Regions from separate parts of the Burkholderia ambifaria AMMD genome, predicted to be linked through region 2. Evidence: predicted binding sites of a transcription regulator. Region 2 holds the regulator's gene; each other region holds the start of a gene.
The links. The regulator HrcA, encoded in region 2, represses chaperone genes, less so after heat shock. The targets are predictions, from matches to a motif close to TTAGCACTCNNNNNNNNNGAGTGCTAA.
Positions count from the first base shown of each region.

Region 1 (9,682 bases), 1.1 Mb from region 2:
CGCGGCAACGAACGTCGCGACGAACAGGAAGCCCAGGGCCACCATGATCCGGAACGAGAAGAACACGGGCGCGACCGGCGGGATCGTCTTCTTCGCGGCGGCCTTGATCTGCTCGGGCGTCGCGTCCGTCACGTTCGGCGTGAACTGCTTGAGCATCAGCCCGTAGCCGAGATACTGCTTGTGCTCGTCGAACAACGCGCGGGTCGCGTCGCTCGTGTCGCCCTGCTTGATCTTCTGCAGCGCGCCGTACGCGAGCATCCCGCTCTGGATGTGCTCCTCGCTGCGCTTCGCGAGCTCGCGCAGGCCGATCACCGGTTCGTCGATCGAGCGCGTCGCGATCAGGCCGAGCGCGTACGGGATCTTGATCGCATAGTCGGTGCGCTGCTCTGCTTGATTGGGGATGCCGATCAGCGTGAACGACGCGGGCGCCGGCTGCGTTTCCCATTCGGATTCGATCGCGGCGAGCTTCATCTTCTGCACTTCGCCGGTCGTATAGCCCGATTCGTCGCCGAGCACGATCACGCAGAGCGTCGCCGCGAGGCCGAAGCCGGCCGCGACCGCGAACGAGCGCAGCGCGAAGTCGACGTCGCGCTTCTTCAGCAGGTACCACGACGACACGCCGAGCACGAACATCGCCGCCGACACATAGCCGGCCGACACGGTGTGAACGAACTTCACCTGCGCGACCGGGTTGAACAGCACGTCGAACAGGCTCGTCATCTCCATGCGCATCGTCTGGTAGTTGAACGCCGCGCCGACTGGATTGTTCATCCAGCCGTTCGCGACGAGAATCCACAGCGCGGACAGGTTCGAGCCCAGCGCGACGAGGAACGTGACCATCAGGTGCTTGACCTTCGACAGGCGGTTCCAGCCGAAGAAGAACAGGCCGACGAACGTCGATTCGAGGAAGAACGCCATCAGGCCTTCCACCGCGAGCGGCACGCCGAAGATGTCGCCGACGTAGTGCGAGTAGTACGACCAGTTCGTGCCGAACTGAAATTCGAGCGTGATGCCGGTCGTCACGCCCATCGCGAAGTTGATCCCGAACAGCTTGCCCCAGAACTGGGTCATGTCCTTGTAGACCTGCTTGCCCGTCATCACGTAGACGGCTTCCATGATGACGAGCAGCCAGGACAGGCCGAGCGTCAGCGGCACGAACAGGAAGTGGTAGAGCGCCGTGATGCCGAACTGTAGACGTGACAGATCGACGACTTCGCTACTTATCATGGTGGTCTCCCTCGGTAGATGCAGGAGCCGGCACCGAGAGCAGCTTCTCGGCGACGACGGCAGGCGGCAGTGACATGTGCTCGGCCTGCGGATGATTGAAGAATGCGTATTTGAGCGACATCAGGAGGATCAGCTTGACGATCAGCACCAGCGTGATGTCGCGCATGAGGGTTGGGCCGCGCGCCCACCCGGTGATGCGCGCGCGCCAGCCGACCGTGCCGGCGGCCTGCGGGGGAGGCGGCGCAGGCTCTTTGTTGATCGAGATCAAGGCGATTATCCTGAATCGATTTACGTGGGTTTTGGGGCGACTTTACGTCGGATTTATGACGGCACTTAAGCTGTTTTAATCCTTTTAAGCCGACATGCCAATTTTAAAACGCCGGCTTTCCGCTGCCGAGTGCCGCGCTGCGGCAGACCGTCGCGAATCGCGGGTCAAAACTTGAGGTAGATCAACGGTATGCGGAAGGGGCGGGAAACCGGCCGATAGCCGGTCAATAACGTCGATCAATTAGCGCGGCGACGCGCGAAACGACAGACAAACGACAGACGAAAAAAAACCGCTGCCAGTCGGGCAGCGGTTTTGGGTGAAGCGTGCTGAATCGCGGATTTATGCGTATTCGGCGAGGGCGGTGCGCATCTTCTTCATGGCGCTCGCTTCGATCTGGCGGATGCGTTCCGCCGACACGCCGAATTCGGCCGCGAGATCGTGCAGCGTCGAGCCGCCCGAGCCGTCGTCGTCGACGTTCAGCCAGCGCGCCTCGATGATCCGGCGGCTGCGTGCGTCGAGCGCCTCGAGCGCCTGCGCGATGCCGTCCGTCTGCAGCATGTCGCGCTGACGCGCGGCAAGCACGGCGCTCGGCTCGTTGTGCGAATCGGCCAGGTAGGCGATCGGCGCATACGACTCCTCGCCGTCATCAACTTGCCCCTCGAGCGCGATGTCGCCGCCCGACAGGCGCGTTTCCATTTCGGTGACGTCTTCGCGCTTGACGTTGAGCTCCTGCGCGAGGCCGTCGATTTCCTCGGGCGTCATCGCCTGCATGCTCTTCTTGTGGCTGCGCAGGTTGAAGAACAGCTTGCGCTGCGCCTTCGTCGTCGCGACCTTCACCATCCGCCAGTTGCGCAGGATGTACTCGTGGATCTCGGCCTTGATCCAGTGGATCGCGTACGACACCAGGCGCACGTTTTGCGTCGGGTCGAAACGCTTCACCGCCTTCATCAGGCCGATGTTGCCTTCCTGGATCAGGTCGCCGTGCGGCAGGCCGTAGCCGAGATAGTTGCGCGCGATCGACACGACGAGCCGCAGGTGCGACAGCACGAGGCGGCGGGCCGAGTCGAGGTTGTTGTCTTCGCGGAATTCGGTCGCATAGCGGCGTTCTTCCTCGGCGGTCAGCAGCGGGATCCGGTTGACGGCCTGGATATACGCGTCGATGTTGCCAAGCTGGCCCGGCAACATCGATTGAGTTGCGAGCGCCAGCGAGCCTGCCGATTCGGCCTTGGCCGGCGTCGGGCTCAGGGTGTTCGGAAGGGTCAGGGCGTGGCTCACTAAAAAACTCCTTTGGAATCAGGGACAAACCCCTGGTCTCGGATGAGATTCCGGGGCCCATCTTAGCACTCCCGGAATCCGAGTGCTAATCCTTAGAGGGCGCGTGGGCATCCGAGTTCCCGGTTTTTCTATCGAACTTGTCGAGTCGATAGTCTAATTTGCGACCGGGGTTGCGAGGGGAAGTTCCGTAAACCGTTGTTTCTGATGGTAATCAGTAGACGTTTTCGATTTTTGTAGTTTTGGAAGCAAACAATTTCGCTTCGTGATGCCGATCCGAAAAGTCCTTTACCATACCATTCAGTTCGCTCGGGCCGGCCGCTGCGGCAAGGCTCCATTCAACCCGCAAAGTTGGAGTGTCAGATGAACAATAAGAAGAATCGCCGGTCCCCTCGCCGGCTTGCGCTGGATGCGCTGCTGGCGGCATCGCTGCTAGGCGGATCGGGGGCCGCATTCGCGGACCGGTGGGGGATCCAGGCGGGCGGCGGTTTTTCCGATCGCCACGGGATCGACAAGGCCGATCTCGCGGTGGTGTGGGATCCCGGCTGGAACTGGTGGGAAATCGGCGGCTGGCACTTCACGTTCGTGATGGAAGGCCACGCCGGCTACTGGCATACGGGCGGCAACGTTCACGCCAATATCGGGGAGTTCGGCGCGACGCCGATGTTCCGTTTCATCAAGAGCGCGGGCCAGGTTCGCCCGTTCATCGAGGCCGGCGCCGGCATCCGCTTCCTCACGCACCCGACGATCTCGAACGATCTGTCGTTGTCGACCTCCTTCCAGTTCGCGGATGTGGTCGGCGTCGGCGCGCAGTTCGGAGAACGCCAACAGTATCAGCTCGGTTACCGTTTTCAACATGTGTCTAACGCGGGTATCAAAGAGCCGAATCCTGGTATAAATTTCCACCAGTTCTACGTGCAGTACAACTTCTGATCCGCACGCCCGCGCACGGCGGGCGCGTTGCCGAGGAGTCAGGCGATGACGAAGGTGGTCGATGCGATTCGCGCACTCGAGCGCGATCGGTTCCGGGCGATGGTCGACGGGGACGGCGAGGCGCTTGACGCGCAATTGTCGGACAAGGTGTTCTTCGTGCACACCAACGGCAAACGCGAAACCAAGCAGCAGTTCATCGACGCAATCGTCGCCGGCCGCCGCCGCTATCGCCAGATCGAAATCCAGTCGCAGGACCTGCTGACCCTCGGCGACGCCACCTGCGTCGTCACCGGGCGCGCGCTGATCGAGATGGAAACGAACAACGGCGGGCTGGTGTTTCCGATCGCCTATACGGCCGTCCACACCCACGAGCAGGGCCACTGGCGCCTGCTGGCGTGGCAGGCGACGCGGTGCGCGACCGAGACATGAGCGCGCGTGGCGCTCTTTTTCATGTCCCCACCGAAGCGGCCTCCTGGGCCGCTTTTTGCTGGCCCGTGCGGCGCGGATCGCGCGGCGCACGGGCGGTCACGCACCGCTCCCTGACGTTCGAACCCTGAAGTGAAACCCGGTGCTCAGGCCGCCGCGCGTCGGTCGGCGCAATGCCAGGCCGAACGGTTGATCGCGCTGACGACCGCGTCGAGCGCGGCGCTCGCCGCATCGGCGTGCACGCCGACGCCATGCCGCAGCGGCGCATCGCCGATCCGGCAGCCGACCGATACCGCGATCCTGCCGTCCGTCGTGCGCGCGTGTTCGCACGACGCGACGTCGATCGTCGCGCCGGCCGCCGTCGCGAAGGCCGCGGCCATCCGTCGCACGGCATCTTCGGGCGTCGCGTCGGCCGGCGGCGCAGCCGCGATGTCGCGATTCTGCCAGCGCGCGGCGTCGCCGTGGCGTGCGGCCGGGCCGGCGGTTTCGAAGAACTCGCGGGCGAACAGCGCGCAGATCGCATCGCCGGTCACTTCCTCGCCGGACGCGTCGGCGAGCGTCTGCACCGCGTGGCTGAATTCGATCTGCACGCGGCGCGTCGGCGTGAAGCCCATCCCGCGTTCGAGCAGGAACGTCGCGCCGCCCTTGCCGGACTGGCTGTTCACGCGGATCACCGCGTCATAGCTGCGGCCGAGATCGGCCGGGTCGATCGGCAGATACGGCACTTCCCACACCGCGTCGGGCCGCTGCTGCGCGAAACCCTTGCGGATCGCGTCCTGGTGCGAGCCGGAGAACGCGGTGAACACGAGGTCGCCCGCGTACGGATGGCGCGGATGCACCGGAATCTGGTTGCAGCGCTCGACCACGCGGCGCACCGCGTCGATGTCGGAGAAATCGAGGCCCGGGTCGATGCCCTGCGTATAGAGGTTCAGTGCGAGCGTGACGAGATCGACGTTGCCGGTGCGCTCGCCGTTGCCGAACAGGCAGCCCTCGATGCGGTCGGCGCCCGCGAGCAGCGCGAGTTCGGCGGCCGCGACCGCGGTGCCGCGATCGTTGTGCGGATGCACGGACAGCACGATGCTGTCGCGATACGCGAGATTGCGGTCCATCCACTCGATCTGGTCGGCGAACACGTTCGGGCTCGCGGCTTCGACGGTCGCCGGCAGGTTGACGATCATCTTGTGATCGCGGGTCGGCCGCCATGCCTGCGCGACCGCGTCGCACACTTCGCGCGCGAACGTCAGTTCGGTCATGCTGAAGGTTTCCGGCGAGTACTGATAGGTCCAGTGCGTGTCCGGACGGGCCGCCGCATGTTCCTTGATAAGCCGCGTGCCGTCGACCGCGAGTGCCTTCACGTCGTCCTTCGACATCCCGAACACGATGCGGCGGAACGACGGGCAGATCGCGTTGTACAGGTGCACGATCGCGCGCGGCACGCCTTCGAGCGCGTCGAAGGTGCGTGCGATCAGGTCTTCGCGCGACTGCACGAGCACTTCGATCGTCACGTCGTCGGGGATGCGCTTGTCGTCGATCAGCTTGCGCACGAAATCGAAGTCGGTTTGCGACGCCGACGGAAAACCGACTTCGATCTCCTTGAAACCGATCGCAACCAGCATGTCGAAGAACTCCAGCTTCTGCTCGATGCTCATCGGCTCGATCAGCGACTGGTTGCCGTCGCGCAGATCGGTGCTCATCCAGACCGGCGCACGCTCGATGGTGCGGGTCGGCCAGCGGCGGCCATTGAGGCGGACGGGTTCGAACGGACGGTACTTGTCTTGCGGGTTGCGCTTCATCTTCGGGACCTCGGGTCTCAAGTCGCGAGCGAAGACGGGCGGCAGGAGCGACGGTTGGCGCTGCCTCGCACCGTGGCGCGGGAAACGCGCCGCGGATGCGGATGATCTTCGCGAATCGACCGACGGATAGACGGACGAATGCTGACGACTTCGGGTTGTAAAAACTGCGAGAAGGGTGCTGCGAGGAACTGCTGGAGGGACCGTGCGGACAGCACACGGCGCTACGAGAGCCTTAGGCTAGTCGTAGCGATAGCGACCGCGCTAGGCGGCCGGAGGTAATTCGGAGGGTGTTCGGAAAGGAACGCATGGCGACAACTCTATGCCAGGATGCGTGCGCGTGTCAAATGGTCGGTTCAAAGGTCGGCGCGAAAGGGCCGACCCGGGGGCCGTTCACGGTGCGGTCCGGACGATCCCCACGATCGTCGCGACCTGCCGCGCAAGCGCGTCGGGCACGGGGATCTCGCCGCGCAGCACGGCGTCCGTCCAGGCAGCTGTCGTCTCCGCGTCGCGCGATTCGGGCAGTGTGACAGGCGGCGCGTCGGTCGACGAGCGCTCGGCCTCGATCAGCGTGTCGCACACGCCGTCGTGCAGCCAGTCGACCTGCACCTGGCGCCGCGTGTCGGCCGCCGCTTCGCCTTCGGTGCCGCGCGCGAGCAGCGCACCGCCGAGCGCGGCGTCCGGATGATCGCGGAACAGTTGCGCGAGGCTCTCGCGGTACGGCGGATGCGTGTAGTTGACGAGCCGCAGCCCGGCCGGCGCGAACGGCTGCAGGATCTTCACCAGCGTGTGCGTGGAGTTGCGCACGCCGAGCACGCGGCGCATCGACAGCAGGTGCGCGATGCGCGGTGCCAGCGCTTCGGTCGGCGCGAACGCGACGCGGCGCTCGGCGAGCGTGTCCTCGATCGCGTCGTGCGACGTCGACGGCGCGATCGACAGCGCCGAGAAGATCTCCGCGCTCGTCACGCGGCCCGGATCGCGCTCGACGCCGTGCACGAGCACCGGCACGCCTTCGCGCGCGAGCAGCAGCGCGAGCAGCGGCACCAGGTTCGGCTGCTTGCGCGCGCCGTTGTAGCTCGGAATCGACACCGGGCGGAACGCGGCATCCTGCACGTGCACGGGTTCGAACGACGCCTGCGCGGCGGCGAGCATCGCGGCCAGCTCGTCGGCGCTTTCACCCTTCAGGCGATAGGCGATCAGGATCGCGCCGAGCTCGACGTCCGACACGCGGCCGTCGAGCATCGCGCGATAGAGCTCGAACGTGTCTTCGGCGGACAGCGCGCGTGCGCCGTTCGGGCCGCGGCCGATTTCCTTGATGAAGCGGGCGCAAGGGAACGGCGAGGCTGCGGAGTCGTGGGGAGCGGTCATCGGCGTGGGGCGGGCGGCCGGCATCGGGCCGCGCTATGAACGGTAAGGAATGCCCCGAGTATCGCATGGGCGCGGCGCGCCCAAGCGCGCGGCCGCGCGCGCCGGCACCGCGCGGCGCGCTAAACTCGGGATCCCGGCGGTGCCGTGCGCATCGCGTTGCCGGCCGAATACGACTACGAGAGACATCCCATGAAGCTCTACAGCTATTTCCGCAGTTCCGCGTCGTACCGCGTGCGAATCGCCCTGAACCTGAAGCAGCTGCCGTACGAAACGGTGCCCGTGCATATGCTGCGCGACGGCGGCGAGCAACTGAAGGACGCGTACCGCGCGGTGAATCCGGATGCCGTCGTGCCGACGCTGATTGACGGCGATGCCACGCTGCAGCAATCGCTCGCGATCATCGAATATCTCGAGGAAACGCATCCCGAACCCGCGCTGCTGCCGAAGCAGCCGGTCGACCGCGCGTATGTGCGGGCGATCGCGCTGCAGGTCGCGTGCGAGATCCATCCGCTGAACAACCTGCGCGTGCTGAAGTACCTGAAGCACACGCTGAAGGTGCCGGAGGAAGCGAAGAACGAATGGTACCGGCACTGGATCGAGGCGGGTTTCGCGTCGCTCGAGACGCGCCTCGCGAACGATCCGCGCACCGGCAAGCTTTGCTTCGGCGACACGCCGACGCTCGCCGATATCTGCATCGTGCCGCAGGTGTTCAACGCGAACCGTTTCTCGATCGACACGACGCGCTTCCCGACGATCCAGCGGGTGGCCGATTATGCGTCGACGCTCGACGCGTTCAAGGCCGCCGAGCCCGGCGTGCAGCCCGACGCCGAATGAACGCCGAGTGACACCGGGCGATGCCCCGGCCGCGGCCCCGGCTGGCGGTGGCCGGCGCGCATGAAAAAGGGCGCCCGAAGGCGCCCCGTGCGATGCGGGCCGGCGGCGTTCAGTCGAATAGCGCGTCCGCGAATTCCACGGCGTTGAACGGCTGCAGGTCCTCGACCTTCTCGCCGACGCCGATGAAGTAGACGGGCACCGGGCGCTGCCGCGCGATCGCCGCCAGAATCCCGCCCTTGGCGGTGCCGTCGAGCTTCGTGACGATCAGGCCCGTGAGGCCGAGCGCATCGTCGAAGGCCTTCACCTGCGTGAGCGCGTTCTGGCCGGTGTTCGCGTCGATCACGAGCAGCACCTCGTGCGGCGCGCCGTCGTGCGCCTTCGAGATCACGCGCTTCACCTTCTTCAGCTCTTCCATCAGGTGCAGCTGCGTCGGCAGGCGGCCGGCCGTGTCGGCCATCATCACGTCGATCTTGCGCGCGCGCGCGGCGCTGACCGCGTCGAAGATCACCGCGGCCGGATCGCCGCTTTCCTGCTGGACGACCGTCACGTTGTTGCGCTCGCCCCAGACCGCCAGCTGTTCGCGCGCGGCCGCGCGGAACGTGTCGCCCGCGGCCAGCAGCACCGATTGGTCGAAGCTCTGCAGATGCTTCGCGAGCTTGCCGATGCTGGTGGTCTTGCCCGCGCCGTTCACGCCCGTGATCATCATCACGAGCGGCTGCGCGCGGCCGAGCATCAGCGATTTCTCGAGCGGCTTCAGCAGTTCGACGAGCAGATCGTGCAGCGCGCTCTTCACCTGCTGCGGATCGGTCAGCCGGCCCGTTTTCACTTTCTCGCGCAGCGCACCGAGCAGGTACTCGGTCGCATCGACGCCGGCGTCGGACATCAGCAGCGCGGCTTCGAGTTCTTCGTACAGATCCTCGTCGATCTTCGTGTTGACGAACACGCCGGTGATGCTCGAACCCGTCTTCGCGAGCCCCGTTTTCAGGCGGGTGAGCCACGATTTCTTCGCGGAGGCGTCCTGCGTCGGCGGCGGCACGATCTCGACCGCTTCGACGACGTCGTCGCTGCCGTCGTTGGTCGGCGTGACCGTCATCACGACGGCCGGCGCGGCCGGTTGCGGTTGCGCGGGGGCTGGCGGGGCTTCGATCGCCTGACGGGCATCGGCGGCGGGCGCATCGGACGGCTCGTCCGGTTGCAGCGCGTCGGCCGATTGCGATTCCGTGGAGTCGGACTCCTGCGTTTTCTTGAATCGTTTGAAGAAGCTGAACATGGTCTGACGTCGGGAAGAGGGCGGGGCGCCGCGGGCTGGCGCGCGGCAGGGGCTGTCGGGCGTGCGCACGGCGGCCGAAACAGTGCATTTTATCAGTGCGGCGAGGCACTCGCGTCAGCCGGTGCCGCCGCTGTGGTAACGTGCGCCTGTTTGGCGGTGCGCCCCCGTGCGCACCCGGTCCCTCCGTCGTCGATATTCCGTATGTCCCGTTCCTCTTCCGGCCGCCCGGCGGCCCCCGCCAGCCGCGGCAAGCCGCACACGATCCGCATCATCGGCGGTGACTGGAAACGCACG
Region 1 is NC_008390.1:3,161,707-3,171,388, reverse strand. Features, by position in the region: gene BAMB_RS14535 (cytochrome ubiquinol oxidase subunit I) at 1-1,227, opposite strand, end outside; gene cydP (cytochrome oxidase putative small subunit CydP) at 1,217-1,495, opposite strand; gene rpoH (RNA polymerase sigma factor RpoH) at 1,835-2,770, opposite strand; gene BAMB_RS14520 (acyloxyacyl hydrolase) at 3,131-3,700, shown strand; gene BAMB_RS14515 (nuclear transport factor 2 family protein) at 3,746-4,129, shown strand; gene leuA (2-isopropylmalate synthase) at 4,273-5,919, opposite strand; gene ybiB (DNA-binding protein YbiB) at 6,310-7,284, opposite strand; gene maiA (maleylacetoacetate isomerase) at 7,474-8,118, shown strand; gene ftsY (signal recognition particle-docking protein FtsY) at 8,228-9,388, opposite strand; gene rsmD (16S rRNA (guanine(966)-N(2))-methyltransferase RsmD) at 9,590-9,682, shown strand, end outside.
Region 1: rpoH (RNA polymerase sigma factor RpoH) is a predicted target of HrcA. The motif match lies at 2,833-2,859, and genes of this name have one in related genera.

Region 2 (9,682 bases):
CGTGCAGTTCCGCCGCCGGCTCCCGATACGTGCGGCGCCGTTCCAGTTCTGCGAGCCGCGCGACGCGCCCGGCTTCCGTTTCCGCGTAGAGCGTCTGCGCGATGCTCGCCGGCCCGCGCACGTCGCAAATTCCCAGCACGGCAATGTGCCAGACGACACCGTCGATCGCAATCTCGACCTCGTCGCCGACGCGCACGTCCTTCGCCGGCTTCACCGCCGCGCCGCCGATCTTCACGTGCCCCTTGTCGACCGCGTCGGACGCGAGCGAGCGCGTCTTGAAGAAGCGGGCCGCCCACAGCCATTTGTCGATGCGCAGCCGCGCGCCGGGTTCCGTCGAAATCTTGTAATTCATGCCAGCCTCCGCCGTGCCGCCCCATCGCGACCGACCGCCCGCTCGAACGGCGAACGCAGTGCGCATAGGGGCTGGGCCGTCATTTCAGTTCACCTTCAGTTCACCATGTCGGGCTGCGCGGCCTTCACCGGCCAGCCCTGCAGATTCTCGGCGACGATCTCGCCGAGCGCGCCGATCCATGCGTGCGCGCCATTCAGGCATGGAATCCGGTGGAACGCCTGGCCGCCGCCCGCGATGAATTCGTCGCGCACCTCCATCCCGATTTCCTCGATCGTCTCCAGGCAATCGGCCGTAAAACCGGGACAGAACACATCTGCTCGTCGCACGCCGGCCGCGCCGAGCTCACGCAGCGTCGGCGCCGTGTACGGCTGCAGCCATTCGGCCTTGCCGAAGCGTGACTGGAACGTCACGCGGCATTCGAGCGTCGACAGCCCGAGCGCGGCCATCAGCAGCGCGCCCGTCTGCTGGCACTGGTCGTGATAGGGGTCGCCCAGGTCGAGCGTGCGTTTCGGCACGCCGTGAAAGCTCAGCACGAGCTTGTCGCCGGCCGCGAAATCGGGCCGGCCGTGCTGCGCCCAGTATTGGCGCACCTGCTCGGCAAGCGCGTGGATATAGGCCGGATGGTCGGCGTACTGCCGCACCGTGCGCACTTCCGGCTGGTTGCGCATCCGCGCGAGCGCGGCGAACGCGGCATCGAATGCCGTCGCGGTGGTGGACGCCGAGTATTGCGGATACATCGGCATCAGCAGCACGCGCTCGACGCCCGCCCGCTTGAACTGCGCGAGCGCCTGCGCAATGTTCGGGCTGCCGTAGCGCATCGCGTAATCGACCGTCACCTGATAGGCGTTCGATGCGAGCAGATGGCGCACGCCCTCGGTCTGCCGCTCGGTGTAGACGCGCAGCGGCGAACCCTCCGGCATCCAGACGGCCGCGTATTTCTTCGCGGACGCGCGGCCGCGCAGCGGCAGGATCAGCGTGCGCAGCAGTACCTGCCAGACGACCTGCGGGATTTCGACGACGCGAGGATCCGACAGGAATTCGGCCAGATAGCGCCGCACCGCGCGCGGCGTCGGGGCGTCGGGCGTGCCGAGATTGATCAGCAGCACGCCGGTACGATGGGCGGCCGCGACGCTCGAAGGCGGCTCAAGATCGAAACGCATGGGCAGGAACGTGCTCGGGGCACGCAGTCGGACGGCTCTCAATTATAGCGGGCCGCCCCGCTCGGGTCGGCTGGCCGTTCGGCCGAATGGCGGCGCGCGCGCCGCCGCGGCACGATGGCGGGACGGTGCCGGTCAGGTTATTGCTGGCTCAGCGTAAGCGACAGCAGGCGCGCGGTGATGTCGACGATCGGGATCACGCGGTTGTAAGCCATGCGGGTCGGGCCGATCACGCCGAGCGTGCCGACGATCTGGCCGTTCACCTCGTAGGGTGCGGTGACGACGCTCATCTCCTCGATCGGCACGAGCGTCGATTCGCCGCCGATGAAGATCTGCACGCCCTGGGCGTGGCTCGACACGTCGAGCAGTTGCAGGAGGCCCGTCTTTTGGTCGAACACGTCGAACAACTTGCGCAGCCGTGCCATGTCGGACGACAGATCCGCCACTTCGAGCAGGTTGCGCTCGCCGGAAATGAGCACGGTGTCCTCGGTATCGGGCACCTCGGTGCTGGCCGTCACGGCCGCATGCATCAGCGTGGTCATGTCGCCGCGCAACTGGTCGATCTCGTCGCGCAGGCGGCGGCGCACCTCGTCGAACGACAGCCCGGCGAAATGCGCGTTGATGTAGTTGGATGCCTCGGTCAGCTGCGACGGCGAATAGTCGCGCGGCGTCGCGAGCATCCGGTTCTGCACGTCGCCCTCGGGCGTGACGATGATCAGCAGGATCCGCTTGTCCGACAGGCGCATGAACTCGATCTGCTTGAACACGTGGCTGCGGCGCGGCGTCAGCACGACGCCCGCGAACTGCGACAGGTTCGACAGCACGCTCGCGGCGGCCGCCACCACCCGCTGCTGCGGTTCGCCGGCCTGGAGCGTGTGCTGCACTTGCCGCGCGACGGCCTCGGCGTCGATCGGCGTCTCGACCGTCAGCATCGTGTCGACGAACAGGCGATAGCCGCGCGGCGTCGGCACGCGGCCGGCCGATGTGTGGGGGCTCGACACAAGGCCGAGCTCCTCCAGGTCGGACATCACGTTGCGGATCGTTGCCGGGCTCAACTCGAGCCCGGAGTAACGGGACAACGTGCGCGATCCGACCGGCTGACCGTCGGCGATATACCGTTCGATCAGGGTTTTCAGGAGGGTTCGTGCGCGAGGATCTAGCATGGTGGAAAATTTTAGCGCAACCGCGCCAGCACGGCGAGTGGCAGCGGCCCCAGTCGCGCGGGCCGGCCGATCCGGCCCCGTCTGCGCACAACCGGTTCTTTTCGTCAACGAGCTATGGTGTAATGCCGGCATGAAAACCGGTAATCAGTTCAACACTGTCGCGCTCGTCGGCCGGAGCAACACGCCCGGCATCGCCGAGCCGCTCACCACGCTGGCCGGCTGCATCGCGAAGCTGGGCTTCGAGGTCGTGTTCGAAGTCGACACCGCTCGCGAGATCGGCATCTCCGGCTATCCGGCGCTCACCCCGGCCGAAATCGGGGCGCGCGCGGACGTGGCGGTCGTGCTCGGCGGCGACGGCACGATGCTCGGCATCGGCCGCCAGCTCGCGCCGTACAAGACCCCGCTGATCGGGATCAACCACGGGCGGCTCGGCTTCATCACCGACATCGCGGCCGCCGACATGCAGGCGCGCGTGCCGGTGATCCTGTCGGGCAAGTTCGAGCGCGAGGAGCGCTCGCTGCTCGAGGCGCGGATCGTGCGCGACGGCGAACCGATCTACCACGCGCTCGCGTTCAACGACGTCGTCGTGAACCGCAGCGGCTTTTCCGGGATGGTCGAGCTGCGCGCGTCGGTCGACGGCCGGTTCATGTACAACCAGCGTTCGGACGGCCTGATCGTCGCCACGCCGACCGGCTCGACCGCGTACGCGCTGTCGTCGGCCGGCCCGATCCTGCACCCGCAACTCCAGGGCATCGTGCTCGTGCCGATCGCGCCGCACGCGCTGTCGAATCGGCCGATCGTGCTGCCCGACGATTCGAAGATCGCGATCCAGATCGTCGGCGGCCGCGACGTCAACGTGAACTTCGACATGCAGTCGTTCACCGCGCTCGAACTGAACGACACGATCGAGGTGCGCCGCTCGAAGCACACGGTGCCGTTCCTGCATCCGGTCGGCTATAGCTACTACGCGACGCTGCGCAAGAAGCTGCACTGGAACGAACACGCATCGAACGAAGACGACACGGCGTCCTGACGCACCACTGCCCGACACCATGCTCCGCCACCTCTCGATTCGCGACTTCGTCATCGTCGCCGCGCTCGATCTCGAATTCGACAGCGGCTTTACCGTCTTTTCCGGCGAAACCGGCGCCGGCAAATCGATCCTGATCGACGCCCTCGCCCTCGCGCTCGGCGAACGCGCCGACGCGAGCGTCGTGCGCGCCGGCTGCGGCCGTGCCGACATCACCGCCGAATTCACGCCGCACGACCGCGTCGCGCGCTGGCTCGACGAGCACGCGTTCGACGCCGAGGACACCGTGATGCTGCGCCGCGTGATCGACGCGAACGGCCGCTCGCGCGCGTTCATCAACGGCACCAGCGCGACGCTCGCGCAGCTGCGCGAGCTCGGCGAGATGCTCGTCGACATCCACGGCCAGCACGCGCACCAGTTGCTGATGCGCCCCGACGCGCAGCGCGAGCTGTTCGACACGCACGCGGGGCTCGTCGCCGATGCCGCGAACGTCGCCCGCGCGTGGCGCGTATGGCGCGACGCGACGCAGGCGATCGACGCCGCGAAGGCGCACGAGCGCGAACTCCAGCTCGAGCGCGAAAAGCTCGCGTGGCAGCTCGCCGAGCTCGACAAGCTCGCGCCGCAACCGGGCGAATGGGACGAAGTCGGCAGCGAGCACAAGCGGCTGTCGCATTCGGCGAACCTGATCGCCGGCGTGCAGGGCGCGCTCAACGCGCTGTCCGAGGCCGACGACGCGATGCTCCCGCAGCTCGGCGCGATCGTGTCGAAGCTGCGTAACCTGGCCGACTACGACACGGCGCTCGGCGATGCGCTCGCGTCGCTCGAACCGGCCGAGATCCAGTTGCAGGAAGCCGTCTATTCGCTGTCGCACTACGCGCAGCGCCTCGATCTCGACCCGGCCCGGCTCGCGCAGGTCGAAGCGCGCCTCGACGCGCTGCACACGACCGCCCGCAAGTTCCGGCTGCCGCCCGGCACGCTGCACGAGGAACATGCGGCACGCCGCGCGCAGCTCGCCGCGCTCGACGCGGCCGCCGATCTCGGCGCGCTCGAAGCCGCGCAGGCGAAGGCATGGGAAACCTATCTCGCCGACGCGAAACACCTGTCGAAGGCACGCACGCAGGCGGCGAAGGCGCTCGGCACGGCCGTCACGGCCGGCATGCAGGAACTGTCGATGGCGGGCGGCAGCTTCGAAGTCGCGCTCGTGCCGCTCGCCGACGGTGGCCCGCATGGGCTCGAGCAGGTCGAATTCCGGGTCGCCGGGCACCCCGGCGTGCCGCTGCGCCCGCTCGCGAAAGTTGCGTCGGGCGGCGAACTCGCACGGATCAGCCTCGCGCTCGCGGTGATCGCGAGCGCGGCAAGCCCGACGCCGACGCTGATTTTCGACGAAGTCGACACGGGGATCGGCGGCGGCGTCGCGGAGGTGGTCGGCCGCCTGCTGCACCAGCTCGGGCGCGACCGCCAGGTGCTGTGCGTGACGCACCTGCCGCAGGTGGCCGCGCGCGGCGACCATCACTATCAGGTCGCGAAAGGCGCCGACGACCGCGGCGGCACCGTGTCGTCGGTCATCCCGCTCGACAAGGCGAGCCGGGTCGAGGAAGTCGCACGGATGCTCGGCGGCCTCGAGATCACCGCGACGACGCGCAAGCACGCGAAGGAAATGCTGGCCGCGTAAGCGCGTACAAGGCCCGCAGCGGGCCGGAACCGGAACGCGGCAACATATCGCTCCGCAGCGCCGCAACTCGCGCCAGCGCGGTCACCCGCGCTGGCGCATCGCGGCTGCGCTTACGTGCTCTTGCACATCGCGTGCATGTTCGCGACGCCCTTCTCGCGCCATGCGCCCCACTCGCCGCCCGTGCCCGGCACATCGCCAAGCACCCACCAGCCGTTGAGCCAGGTCTTGCCGGCATGGCTGACCTCGTGGCACGGTGTCGCGTAGGTCTTCTTCGGATCCCACGCAGCCGCGCCCTCGCCCGCGGACGCACGCACGGTCACGTCGTGGGTCGCGTCGGCCTTGCGGCCCAGTGCGTCGGTCACCACCAGCTTGAACGCATAGCGGCGCTCGTCGGTCGCCTTCGGCGCGGTGAACGTCGCGGTCGCGCCGTTCTGCGTGATCGACACACCGGCCGGCCCGGTCCACGCGTACTTCAACCCCTTGCCCGTCGACGACGCGCCGGACAGCGTGACGGCTGCGCCGCCGTCGACCGACGCCGGCCCGCTGATCGTGGCGCGCGGCGGCGCGACGATCTCCTGCGCCTTCACCGTGACGACGTGGGTCGCCTGCGACGTATAGCCCTTGTCGTTCGCCACGGTCAGCTCGAACGCGTAGTCGCGATCCTGTTCGAGCGTCGGCGCGACAAAACGCAATTCCGCGCCGTTCGGCTGCGCGTCGACGCCGACCGGCACCACCCAGCTGTAGCGCAATGCGTCGCCGGCCGACGACGCGCCCGAGAGCACGACCGCAGTGCCCGCGGCCGCCTGCTGCGGGCCGGTGACCACCGCGTCGGGCATCAGCAGGCCGTCATTCTTCACCTCGACCACGGCGCCGTCCGGCCCGACCGACTTGACGGTGACGATCTTGCCCGACAACGTGTCGTGCAGCGCATGGCCCGGCATCAGCGGCGCGTCCTTCATGCCGTTCGCGCTGCCGGGCGTCGCGTCGACCAGCGTGTTCGTCAGCACGTTGCCGCCATGCGCGACGGTGCGCACGATCACGCCGTTGACGAACGAATCGTCCGCCTTCCAGTCGTCGAAGCCGCGTAGCGGCTGGCGAAACTCGAGCCACAGCGTCGAACCGTCGGCGCGCGCGATACGGTACGCCTTCGCGCCCGGCGCATCGCCCCACAGCGGCGCGAGCCGATAGGTGCCGCTGCCGTTGATCTCGGGCACGTCGGCCTCGCCCAGCCAGCCGGCGAACAGTTGATAGCTCGCCGGATACAAACGCCGACCGCCGCCGCCCATCGTGTCCGACGGATCATCGACCTTGCCAACGCGGCACGCGCCGCCGACCTCGACCGTGCCGCCCGGCGTCGGGCAATCGACGAGCGAACCCGGATGCTTCGCGCCCAGGTTGTGACCGAACTCATGCGACCACATCCAGTAGCCGTGGCCGCTCGCGTTCGACAGAATCCAGTTGCCCGGCGTCGCGGCAAGAGCACTCCAGTTGCAACTGCTCATTTTCGGCAGATCGACGAACAGGTAGTTGAACTTGTCCGGGTTCACGCCGCGCGCGAGCGCCGCGTTGCGCGCGGCCGTGCGGATCGCGCCCGAATCGCACGTGGCGGGCCGGTCGCCGAGATTGACGCCGCCCAGCGTCTGCCCGTGCAGCGTCAGCTTGCCGCGCGACGCGACCTCGAGATAGCGCCGCAGCGACGAATGGTCATCGCCGTCGCCGAACACCGCCTTGCGCACGACCTCGCTGTCGGCAGGCTTCGAGTCGTTGAAGTGCGTCACCATCAGCAGCACGGACTTGTCGCCGAGCAGCGGGCGCTGCGACGGCGCAATCGACACGGCCGACCTCCAGACCGACGACGGCTGGCCGCGCACGTTCTGCATCGCGACGCCGGCGCCGCCGTCGCGCGGGGCCAGCACCTCGGCCGTCCGGCCGGTGTTGATCCGGTACCGGTTGCCGAACACCACCTGGCCGTCGAGGCCGCGATCCGCCCGCCAGTCGCGCATCGTCTGGTCGCCTTCGCCGCACACGCCGACCGCCACACGCCCCATGCCGGTATCGCCCGCGGCCGAATGCAGGCACATCCTGGTGCCGCGCGCGGCGCTCGCGCCGGTGTTGACGATGCGCTGAAAGCCGCCGCGCGGCTCGAAGGTCCAGTCCTGCGCGGCGCCGCCGTCGCACGCGGCGAACACCGCTGCGTTGTCGGCCGGTTGCCAGGCCAGGCACTGATCGTCGCCGCGCGACAGGTTCTTGAGTGATGTGGATGCCGGCTCGGCGGCGCCGGCGGAAGCGGAGAACAGTCCGACGACGGCAGCGGACAGCGCCGTCGTGGCAAAGACAACACGAATCGGTTTCAAGATGGGACGAGCTCGTTGAGGGCGCACGGCGCCGGTTGAACGGAAAGTCCGCATTCTTTCGATGCAGACATTTCCGCTCAAACAATCTCAAACGAATCTCAACGCGGCGAAACCGGCCCCCTCCAGGGCAACCCACGCCACGGCCGAAGGCCCGTCAAACGCCGCCGAACACCCGCGTCCACAGCGCCGTCACGGCCGCCCGCTCGTCGGCCACCAGGGCCGGATCGACCCGCGCCTTCTCCATCCCGTCGAGCCGCAGCTTGTGCTGCAGCTTCCGGTACTTGCGGTACGCCGCGCCGACACGCTCGGCCTCGTCCTCGCTCATCAGCCCGAAGCGCGCGACCTCGCGCAGCAGCGCGATGTTGCCGGTGTTGCGGATCAGCTCGGCATCGCTCGACGCATGCAGCAGCACCCAGTACTGGACGATGAATTCGATGTCGACCATCCCGCCGCGATCGTGCTTCAGGTCGAACAGCCCGGTCTGGTTCGGATGGCCCGCGAACACCTTGCCGCGCATGTCGACGATTTCCTTCGCGAGCACGTCGCCGTCGCGCGGCGTCGTCAGCACCTGCTGGCGGATCGCCTCGAAGTCCATGCCGATCTGCGTGTCGCCCGCGCTGTAGCGCGCGCGCGTGAGCGCCTGGTGCTCCCACACCCACGCGGTGTTCGCCGCATCGCCCTCGCGCAGCTGGTAGCGGCGGAACGCGTCGAGATCGGTCACGAGCAGCCCGGCCTCGCCGTTCGGCCGCAGCCGCAGGTCGATGTCGAACAGCGCGCCCGCGCCGGTCGCGGTCGTGAGCCAGGTAATCAGCCGTCGCGTAAATGTCGTGTAGACATCTGCCGAGCGCTCGTCGGGATCGTCGTACAGGAAGATCAGGTCGAGATCCGATGCGTAGCCGAGCTCCTTGCCGCCGAGCTTGCCGTACGCGATCACCGCGAACTTCGGCACGTCGCGATGGCGCTTCGCGAGCTGCGACCAGACCACTTCGATCGTCACGTCGAGCACCGCGTCGGCGAGCTCGGACAGGCGATCGCTCACGTGCTCGACCGACAGCTGGCCCGCCAGGTCGATCAGCAGGATGCGGAACACCTCCGCGTGCTGCGCATGCCGCAACAGGTCCATCTGCTGCTCGGGGCCGTCGGCCGCCGCGAGACGCGCCCGCAGCGCATCCTTGAACGCGGGCCAGTCGAACGGGCTCGCGATCGCTTCGTCGTCGAGCAGTTCGTCGAGCAGCTGCGGATGGCGGATCAGGTAGCCGCCGCCCCAGCGCGTCGCGCCGAGCACGGACAGCACACGGTCGAGCGCGGCCGGGTACTCGGTCAGGAGCGCGAGATAGACGCCGCGCCGGCTGACCGTCTCGAGCAGGTCGAACAGCCGCACGATGGTTTCGTCGCGGCGCGCGGCGTCGATCCGCGGCGCGGCCTCGAGCGCGCGCTGCGCGACGCTGTCGAAGCGCTGCCGGCTCTTTTCCGGCAGGCCCGCGTAGCGCGACGACTGCCAGATCGCGCGCAGCCGCGCGAGCACGGCCGCCGGATCGGCGAAACCCAGCCCGTCGAGGCGCGCGAGCAGCGCGTCGTCCTCGCCGTCGTCGGCCAGCGCCCCGCTCCAGATCCACGCGGCCGCCGTGTCCTCACCGGCCGCGCAGTGGCCGCCGCTCACCTTGTCCGCGAAAATCTGGTCGAACTGCGCCTCGACGAACGTGCGGTGGCCATCGAGCACCGTCATCAGCGCCGCGTAGTCCGCAAAGCCGAGCGAGGCGGCCAGCGCCGCGCGCTCGTCCGGATCGACCGGCATCGCATGCGTCTGCGCGTCGTCGCGATACTGCAGCCGGTGCTCGAGCGTGCGCAGGAAGTTGTACGCGTCGGTCAGCCGCTCGCGCACGTCCTCGCCGATCAGCCCGCGCGCCTGCGCATGGCGCAGCACCGCGAGCGTCGGCCGCACGCGGAACCCCGC
Region 2 is NC_008390.1:714,797-724,478, reverse strand. Features, by position in the region: gene BAMB_RS03255 (RNA-binding S4 domain-containing protein) at 1-352, opposite strand, end outside; gene hemH (ferrochelatase) at 448-1,512, opposite strand; gene hrcA (heat-inducible transcriptional repressor HrcA) at 1,650-2,672, opposite strand; gene BAMB_RS03240 (NAD kinase) at 2,803-3,705, shown strand; gene recN (DNA repair protein RecN) at 3,725-5,374, shown strand; gene BAMB_RS03230 (PKD domain-containing protein) at 5,485-7,728, opposite strand; gene glnE (bifunctional [glutamate--ammonia ligase]-adenylyl-L-tyrosine phosphorylase/[glutamate--ammonia-ligase] adenylyltransferase) at 7,883-9,682, opposite strand, start outside.

Region 3 (9,682 bases), on a different replicon from region 2:
GTGTACGCGTCCTTCGTCCATTCCCACGCGTTGCCGATCATGTCGTACAGGTGAAAGCCGTTCGCCGCGTAGCAGCCGACCGGCGCCAGGCCCGCATGGCCGTCCTCGGCCGTATCGAGCACCGGGAACGCACCCTGCCAGTAGTTCGCGGCCGGCTTGCCCTGCGCGTCGCGCGGCGCGGCATCGAGCGACGCGTCGTCGCGGCCAGCCTTGCCCGCGTATTCCCATTCGGCTTCGGTCGGCAGATCGCGGCCGAGCCAGTGCGCATACGCGAGCGCGTCGCGCTGCGTGACGAGCGTGACGGGCAGGTTGCCGAGCCCATCGACGCTGCTGCCCGGGCCGCGCGGCTGCCGCCACGACGCGCCCTTCACCCAGCTCCACCACGCGAGGTCACGTGCATTCAACTCGTCGCGCGTCGGCACGTGAAACACCGCCGCGCCGCCCTGCTGCTCGGCTTCGGTCACGTAACCGGTCGCCTTCACGAAGGCGGCGAACTGCGCGATCGTCACGTCGGTCTGGTCGATCCAGAAGCCGCCGACGCGCGTCCTGCCGTCGCCGACCGGACGCTCGTCCGCATAACCGCGCGTGCTGCCGAACACGAACGCGCCGCCGCTCAGGTGCACCATCCCGGCCTTCGGGTCGTCGCGCCACGCCGCGGGCAGGCCCGAGTAGCGCTCGCACTGCCGCTCCGAGCCGAGCGGCGCGAGCGGGCGGCCGCGATTAGCGTCGTCGAAGGCGCCGGCGGGCGACGTCGACGGGCTCGCATAGCCGGCTGCGAACGCAGCCGCGAACAGCGTGGCCGCGAGCGCCGCGCCGAGCGTCCAGAAGCGCAACCGCATCGTGTCGTCCTCAGTAGTAGCCGCGCGGACGCAACGGCTCGACGCCGCCGACGTTGCTCATGTAGGTCTTCCACTGGTCGACCAGCGTGCCGATCACCGACGGGTTCTGCGCGGATACGTCGGTCGTCTCGCCGCGATCCGTAGCGAGGTCGTACAGCTGCCAGTGACCATCGAGCGGGCCGAGCGGCGGCTCGGTCCACAACGCCTTCCAGCGACCGTCGGCGCTGCGCAGGTACGCGCGGCCGTAGGCTTCGTCGCCGAACGGCGCCGTATGCACGTCACCCGTCGCCGAGCCGGTCAGCACCGGCAGCAGCGACTGGCCCGTCACCGGATACACGTAGCGGTTGTTGTAGACGACCTTGCCCTTGTTCTGGTCGATGCCGGTGAGCGTGTTCACGAGCGGCGGCGCCGGCTGCGACGGCGGCGTGACGCCCGCGAGCGCGAGGAACGTCGCCGTGTTGTCGGTCACGTGCGTGAACGCGCGCAGCGTCGGCAACTGCTGCGTCTGTCCGGGCAGGCGCACGATCGTCGGCGTCGACACGCCGCCTTCGCCCGAATAGCCCTTCGTGAGCCGGAACGGCGCCGCGCTCACTTCGGCCCAGCGCAGCCCGTATTGCAGCCGCTGCGCGTTCTGCTTGCCGTTGTCGGTGCCGAGGGTCGAGTAGATCGGCTCCTGGCCGTTCGCGGTGTCGGTCGCCGTCGGGTCCGCGCCCGAGTCGATCGGCCAGCCTTCCGCGCCGTTGTCCGACTGGAACATGATGAACGTGTTGTCGTATTCGCCGATGTCCTTCAGGTGCTGGATCAGCAGGCCGATGTTGTAGTCGAGGTTCTCGACCATCCCCGCGTAGATCTCCATGTAGCGCGCCTGGGCACGGCGCTCGGCCGGGCTCAGGCTCGCCCACAGCTTGTCGACCTTGCCGGTGCCGTAGTCGGTATAGCCGTCGGCGGCCGAATGCACGGCGCTGATGTACTTCGCGTTCGCGGTGCCGTTGTTCGCCGTTGCCGGCGACGCCGACGTCGTTTCGGGCAGGCCGTCGAACGGCCTGAAGTCGGCCGGAATCAGACCGAGCGCCTTCTGCCGTGCGATGCGCGCGTTGCGGATCGCGTCGTAGCCGGCGTCGTACACGCCCGCGTACTTGTGCAGCCACGGCTCCGGCACCTGCAGCGGCCAGTGCGGCGACGTGTAGGCCGCGTACGCGAAGAACGGCTTGCCGTCCCGCTTGTTCGAATCGATGTACGCGATCAGCTTCTGCGTATAGAAGTCCGTCGAGTAGAACACGGCCGGATTGCCGCCCGCGCCGCCCGGCTGTCCGGGCTGGCCGGGCTGCACGTAGCGGCCGTCCTCCGTGTAGTTCGACGAGCCGGCCGGCTCGTGCGCGAAGTGGTTCGTCGCGGCGCCGGCGAGCAGCACGTAGCTGCGCTCGAAGCCCCACTGGTCCGGCGTCTGCCCGCTGCCCGTCGCGCTGCCGACGATCCCCGAGCCGATGTGCCACTTGCCCGCGATGTACGTGTGATAGCCGGCGTCCTTCAGTAGTTGTGCGAACGACAGCGCGCGGTCGTTCAGGTAGCCCTCGTAGCCCGGCAGGCCGCGCCGCTCGTCGGTCGGCACGCCCATCGTGCCTTCGCCGACGAGGTGGTGATCGGTGCCGGAAATCAGCATCGCGCGCGTGATCGCGCACACGGTGCCGGTGTGATGGTTCGACAGGATGCGGCCCGACGCGACGAGCGCATCGAGGTTCGGCGTGTTGATCTCGCCGCCGAATGCATGGATGTCGGAGTAGCCGAGATCGTCGGCCATGATGTAGAGGATGTTCGGCCGCTTGGCCGCGGGCGTCGCATTGGCCTGCGGCGGCGGATCGCTGTCGACGCCGCCGCACGACGCGAGCGACAGCGCACCCGCGATCGCGGCGCAGACCACACGGAAACGAAAGGCAAGCAAGGGCGAAGCGGGCTTTTTCATTGTTGTTGAGCGCACGATCTACGGGATCGGCGATCTTAGCGTCGCCTGCGCGGCGCCCAAAGTCGGATTCGTCACATGCTAAGGGAGTGCGGGAATATGCGGCGCGGCACGTGTTTTACGACGCACGCCGCGTGCGTTGTGTCAGCTGCGTCCGCCGAGGCTGCCGCCGCCATCCACCGCGAGCACCTGCCCCGTGACGAAGGCTGCATCGTCGGACAGCAGGAACGCGATCGCCGCGGCCACATCGTGCGGTGTGCCGAGACGACGTGCGGGAATCGTTGCCAGCACCTTGCGTTCGGCTTCGCTGCCGACTGGCCGCGTCTGGCGAAACAGTTCCGTCTCGATCGGGCCCGGCGCGACCGCGTTGACCGTCACGCCGTGCTCGGCGAGTTCGAGCGACCACGTACGCGTGCAACCGACGAGCGCGCTTTTCGCGGCTGAATACGCGGTGCGATCGAGGCTGCCGAAGATCGCGCGGCTGCATACGTTGACGATGCGGCCATATCCGCGTGCCTTCATCGCATCGGCGAAATGCTGCGTGACCTGGATCGCCGCGCGCACGTTGAGGTCGAACACCGCCTGCAGCGACGCGAAATCGACCTTGCCGAGCGGCTGTGGCAACGCGATGCCCGCGTTGTTCACGATGCCGTCGATCTCTTCCGATGCGCCGATGCGGGCGAGCGTCGCGGCCGTCCGGTCGATATCGGCGAGATCGCACGCGATCAGTTCGCCGGGAAAGTCGATGCCTTGCGTACGCCGCGCAAGACCGATGACGCGATGGCCACGCCGCGCGAGCAGCGTGCTGGTTGCGAAGCCGATGCCGCGCGACGCGCCGGTAACGAGATAGGTGCGGGATGACATGATTCGTGCCTCTGACGAAAGAATCGAAGACGGTGCGGTGCGCGCTGTCGCGCGCAGCGCATGCATGACGCGGTCGATTGTGCTTCAGGCGGGGAAAAAGCGTACGGTCGTGGTCGCGGGCGTTGCTCAACCCGTGCGGTACGCGGCCGTTCAACGCCGGAGCTAGTGAAGGGAATCGAACGATAGGACTGGCTATCAAACCCTAGGAACCGACGGCAGTCGATGATCGGCATCTTTAGCAGGATCATCGTGGCAATCCAGCGGCTCATGCACCGAACCTTCAGTCTGCGTCCGGACGCCGAATCGGGGACCAGTCGACGGACCCGGCCTCCGCGAATTTAAGCCGCTCGCGCAATTCAGGATGCACACCCGCCTGCATCAGCAGTGCCATGCCGCCCAATCGCCGCGCGTCCTCATCGGTAATCGGGCACCCGTCGTTCGGTTCGGCATGCGGCGGAATCGTGATGGCGACGCCTGCATTCATTTCGCGATCAAGCACGGCCTGCACGTCCTTGCGAAACACAGTGCACAACGTAACCTGTTCGGTATCCTCGTCATAAAACACGATGGTTGCGCGTCTCGGTTTGCTCATGTCGCATTCCTCTACAAGCATCAGCGGCTGCCGTCGCCCTGCCTCGGAATAGGTTCAAGCGTCACACTCATGTATTTCTCGATGCCGGGCTGACCGGCAGCGATGAGATTCAGCATTGCGGCACCCAGGCGACGCGCAAACTCGTCATCTATCCGATAGTCGAACTCGTCCAACAGGATCGGCATTTCGAGAACGCCTTGTAATTGCGGCGCGAGCTTGTCCGGATCGGCCGCTTTTACCGTAAGTCTTTGCTGGTCTTCGTCGTAAATCACCACGACGGCATAAGGCGAATGCTTAGCCATTTAGAATCCCCTGCACTCTTGGTAATCCATAAACGCATTCTGCTTGCACAGTGCGAGACCAGCAAGGCCGCCCATGACCTTTGCCAGCCGATTGCACAACTCGATAGCCGCTTCGTATTTCTCCATGCAGCCAGCCTCCAACCCCTTCGTTCGGCCGACGCGCGGCCAGATTCAACGAATCGTCACGCAAAGGCGAGTCCCGCGGCAAGAACGAGGCGGCGTCGCTGAGCGGCGTACCAACCAGCCCGAGTGCCGTGCCGGCACCGCCGCTACGCATCCATAGCGCCTCCAAGCAAATGCTTTTCCGAATCCGTTATTGGATCGCGCCACCACGCGTTCATATACTCGTCAGCACTCTCCGATAAAGAGTGCCAACCAATCTCGACGCAACAGAACAGGACGGATAGATGAGCCTACGCCCCTTGCACGACCGGGTCATCGTGAAGCGACTCGACCAGGAAACCACCACCGCCTCGGGCATCGTGATCCCCGACAGCGCCGCGGAAAAGCCCGACCAGGGCGAAGTGATCGCCGTCGGCCCCGGCCGCAAGGACGCCGACGGCCAGCGCCTCGTGCCCGACCTGCGTGTCGGCGAGCGCGTGCTGTTCGGCAAGTACGCAGGCCAGGCCGTCAAGGTGGACGGCAACGAATTCCTGGTGCTGCGCGAGGAAGACATCGTCGCGGTCGTCAATCAATAACGGAGCGCAATCATGGCAGCAAAGGAAATCATTTTCAGCGACGTCGCGCGTACGAAGCTCACCGAAGGCGTCAACATTCTCGCGAACGCGGTGAAAGTCACGCTCGGGCCGAAGGGCCGCAACGTCGTGCTCGAGCGCAGCTTCGGCGCGCCCGTCGTCACGAAGGACGGCGTGTCGGTCGCGAAGGAAATCGAACTCGCGGACAAGCTGCAGAACATCGGCGCGCAACTCGTGAAGGAAGTCGCGTCGCGCACCAGCGATGCCGCCGGCGACGGCACGACGACGGCCACCGTGCTCGCGCAGGCGATCGTGCGCGAAGGCCAGAAGTACGTCGCGGCGGGGCTCAATCCACTCGACCTGAAGCGCGGGATCGACAAGGCCGTCGCGGCGGCCGTCGACGCGCTGAAGACGATCAGCAAGCCGACCACCACGAGCAAGGAAATCGCGCAGGTCGCGACGATCTCCGCGAACGGCGAGGAATCGATCGGCCAGCGCATCGCCGAAGCGATCGACCGCGTCGGCAAGGAAGGCGTGATCACCGTCGAGGACGGCAAGTCGCTCGCCGACGAGCTCGACGTGGTCGAAGGGCTGCAGTTCGATCGCGGCTACCTGTCGCCGTATTTCATCAACAATCCCGACAAGCAGATCGCCGAGATCGAGAACCCGTACATCCTGCTGCACGACAAGAAGATCTCGAACATCCGCGACCTGCTGCCGGTGCTCGAACAGGTCGCGAAATCCGGCCGGCCGCTGCTGATCATCGCGGAAGACGTCGAGGGCGAAGCGCTCGCGACGCTGGTGGTGAACAACATTCGCGGCATCCTGAAGACGGTCGCGGTCAAGGCACCGGGCTTCGGCGATCGCCGCAAGGCGCTGCTCGAGGACATCGCGATCCTGACCGGCGGGCAAGTCGTCGCGGAGGAAACGGGACTCGCGCTCGAGAAGGCGACGCTCGCCGAACTCGGCCAGGCGAAGCGCATCGAGGTCGGCAAGGAAAACACGACCGTGATCGACGGCGCGGGCGACGCGAAGAACATCGAGGCGCGCGTGAAGCAGATCCGCGTGCAGATCGACGAGGCGACCTCCGATTACGACCGTGAAAAACTGCAGGAGCGCGTGGCCAAGCTGGCGGGCGGCGTCGCGGTGATCAAGGTCGGCGGCGCGACCGAAATCGAGGTGAAGGAGAAGAAGGACCGCGTCGACGACGCGCTGCACGCGACGCGCGCGGCGGTCGAGGAAGGCATCGTGCCGGGCGGCGGCGTCGCGCTGATCCGCGTGCGGCAGGCAATCCGCGAACTCAAGGGTGCGAATGCCGACCAGGACGCGGGCATCAAGATCGTGCTGCGCGCGCTCGAGGAACCGCTGCGCCAGATCGTCACGAACGCGGGCGAGGAAGCGAGCGTGGTCGTCGCGAAGGTGGCAGAAGGCTCGGGCAATTTCGGCTACAACGCGCAGACCGGCGAATACGGCGATCTCGTCGAATCGGGCGTGCTCGATCCGACCAAGGTCACGCGCACCGCGCTGCAGAATGCTGCGTCGGTGGCCGGGCTGCTGCTGACGACCGATGCGACCGTGTTCGAGGCGCCGAAGGATGCAGCGCCGGCCACGGCGCCGGGCGGCCCGGGTGCGGGCGGGCCGGGGTTCGATTTCTGACGGTGTGCCGCGTGTGCCGGTTCGCCGGCATGCGCGGTGTTTCCGAAGTGATGCAACGCGTGGCGACGTCGGTCGTCACGCGTTTTTTTCTGGATCGCACGCAGGTACGGCAGGTCGAGCGGGGTAAGATGAAGGCCCATTCCGCATCACGGGCCCAAATCCATGTCGACCACCATCAACACCCTGCTGCCGCTCGCCGGCGTCCTGCTGCTGAGCGTGGCCAGCCCCGGCCCGAACTTCGTGATCGTCACGTCGAGCGCGGTCGCGCAGCGCCGCGCCGGCGTGATGACCGGGCTGGGCCTCGCTGCCGCATCGGGCACCTGGGCCGCGATCGCGATCGGCGGCCTGAGCCTGCTCGTGACCCACGTCGCATGGGTGCACACCGCACTGCGGCTGGCGGGCGCGACCTACCTGATCTGGCTCGGCCTGAAAATGGTGCTAACCGCGCGCAAGCCGTTGTCCGTCGCCGCGCCGGCTTCATCCTCCGGCTGGCACGCGGCGAAGAAAGGCTATGTGGTCAGCATGACGAACCCGAAAGCCGTCGCGTTCTACGGCAGCGTCTTCGCGCTGATGGTGCCGGCCCACACACCGGCATGGTTCGATCTCACGGTCGTCGCGCTGTCGATCGGGATTTCGGGCGCGTGGTATTGCACGATGGCGCTGCTCGCGTCGCATCCGTTCGTGCGCCGGCTGCTGATCAAGCGCAAGGCCGTGCTCGACACGACGGCCGGGCTGCTGCTGATGGGGCTTGGCGGGCGGATGCTGACGGGGCGTTGAGCGGCGTTGTCGTGGAGGGAGCCCGCGGACACGATGAATGGAAACTGCTTTCGCCGCTTCCCCGCTCGTGATACGGACACAGGCATAGCTTCCTGAATAACGATCCCGACGATCGACAACCGACGGACGCGATGCATCCCCGATGCACCGCGCCCGTCATCGCCTCAAACGATCGGATCGACCACCGTAACCGGCGCGCCGCGCGCCTCGATGGCGCGCCCGGCGAGCAGGCACAAATCCTCGCGATGATGCGCGGCGACCACCTGCACACCAACCGGCACGTCATTGACGATCCCAGTCGTCACCGCCAGCCCGGGTAGCCCCATCGCCGGCAGCGCACGCAGCGTGAGCTGCGCCTCCCATACGCGCTCGAACCCTTCCGGTCCTTGCCTGTCGAGATCGTCGGGGAACGGCAGCTCCGACGACACCGGCAGCAGCAGCACCGCGTATTCATCGAGAAACAGCCGCCATTGCCGCGTGAGCGTCGTACGCCGCACGAGTGCGCGGCTGATCACGTCGGCCGGCAGATCGCGCACCTTGCCGCGCACGGCGGCGATCACGGCGGCCGCGCCCGGATCACCGTCGCTCTCGACCGCGTTCGTCAACGCGTCGAATCCGTCGCCAAGCCAGAGCTGCTCCTGCAACAACGCGGCCTCGCGCATCGGCGGCGTATCGTCGATTTCATCGACGGTCCACCCTGCATCGACGAGCCGGCGCGCGGCATCGCGCAACGCGGCCTCGACTTCGGGCACGACCTGCAGGCCGCCCGGCCGCACGCACAACGCCGCTCGCTTCGGTACCACACGGCCTTCGAACGGCACCGGCACGTACCACGGGTCGCGCGGGTCCTGCGAGGCGAACGCGCGCAGCGCCAGCGCGAGATCGTCGATCGTGCGCGCGATCGGCCCCGTCGTCGACATCAACTGCGCGCCGATTGCACGCTCGGGCGACGACGCATTGAACGCCGGCACGCGTCCGAGCGACGGCCGGATGCCGTGCACGCCGCATGCATAGGCCGGGTAACGCACCGAGCCGCCGATGTCGGTGCCGATCGCGAGCGGGCCGATCCCGGCGGCCACCGCAGCCGCCGCGCCGCCGCTCGATCCGCCCGGCGTCAGCGACCGGTTGCGCGGATTGTACGTATGGCCGTGCACGAGATTCGACGTGAACCAGCGCAGCGCGAACGTCGGCGAATTGGTGCGGCCGAGCAGCACCGCGCCGGCCTTTCTCAGGTTCGAGACCGACGGACTGTCGGCGCTCGCGATCAGGTTTTCCTGCAGGCGCGTGCCGTTGGTCGTCGCGAATTCCGCGACGTCGACGTTGATCTTCACGGTCACGGGCACGCCGGCGAGCGGCCCCGGATCGTCGCCGCGCGCGATCGCGCGATCGACTTCGTCGGCTTGGCGCCGCACGTCGTCGGGGCGATGCTCGACCACCGCGTTGATCGCCGGGTTCACCGCATCGAGACGGGCCAGCGTCGCATCCGCCACTTCCCGCGCGGACACTTCGCGTTGCCGCACCCGCTTCGCGATTTCAGTCGCCGACAGTTGCCAGAGTTGCTGCGTCATCAGAATGTGCTCCGAGAAACTCCGCCATGCCCCCAACGGGACTTCCTGCGAGGCGGATGGCCGGAAGGAGGCGCCGCGCGCCATTCGCATCGCGGCGCCGCATCGCTTACTGCGTATCGTGCTTCGCACGCTCCGCGGCCGCGATGATCGCGTCGGCCACGGCCTTCGGCTGGCTCAACATCGATACGTGGCTGCCGTTCACGCGCGCGACCGTCGCGCCGATCCGCTTCGCCATCGTTTCCTGCAGCTTCGGATCGATCATCCGGTCCTGCGTCGCGACGACGAACGTCGACGGCTTCTCATGCCACGCGGCCTGCGTGACCTTCTGCGAAATACAGCCACCGTACCACGGCCCTTGCGTCGCCGCGACGACGCGCTGCTGCGCGGGCGACAGGTCGGGCGCGAAATCCTGCGCGATCGCCTTGTCCGACA
Region 3 is NC_008391.1:2,307,123-2,316,804, reverse strand. Features, by position in the region: gene BAMB_RS26365 (formylglycine-generating enzyme family protein) at 1-839, opposite strand, end outside; gene BAMB_RS26360 (arylsulfatase) at 850-2,799, opposite strand; gene BAMB_RS26355 (SDR family oxidoreductase) at 2,941-3,660, opposite strand; gene BAMB_RS26350 (hypothetical protein) at 3,941-4,252, opposite strand; gene BAMB_RS26345 (hypothetical protein) at 4,273-4,554, opposite strand; gene BAMB_RS36130 (hypothetical protein) at 4,555-4,680, opposite strand; gene BAMB_RS26340 (co-chaperone GroES) at 4,962-5,252, shown strand; gene groL (chaperonin GroEL) at 5,265-6,905, shown strand; gene BAMB_RS26330 (LysE family translocator) at 7,068-7,682, shown strand; gene BAMB_RS26325 (amidase family protein) at 7,847-9,250, opposite strand; gene BAMB_RS26320 (alpha/beta fold hydrolase) at 9,357-9,682, opposite strand, start outside.
Region 3: BAMB_RS26340 (co-chaperone GroES) is a predicted target of HrcA. The motif match lies at 4,903-4,929, and genes of this name have one in related genera.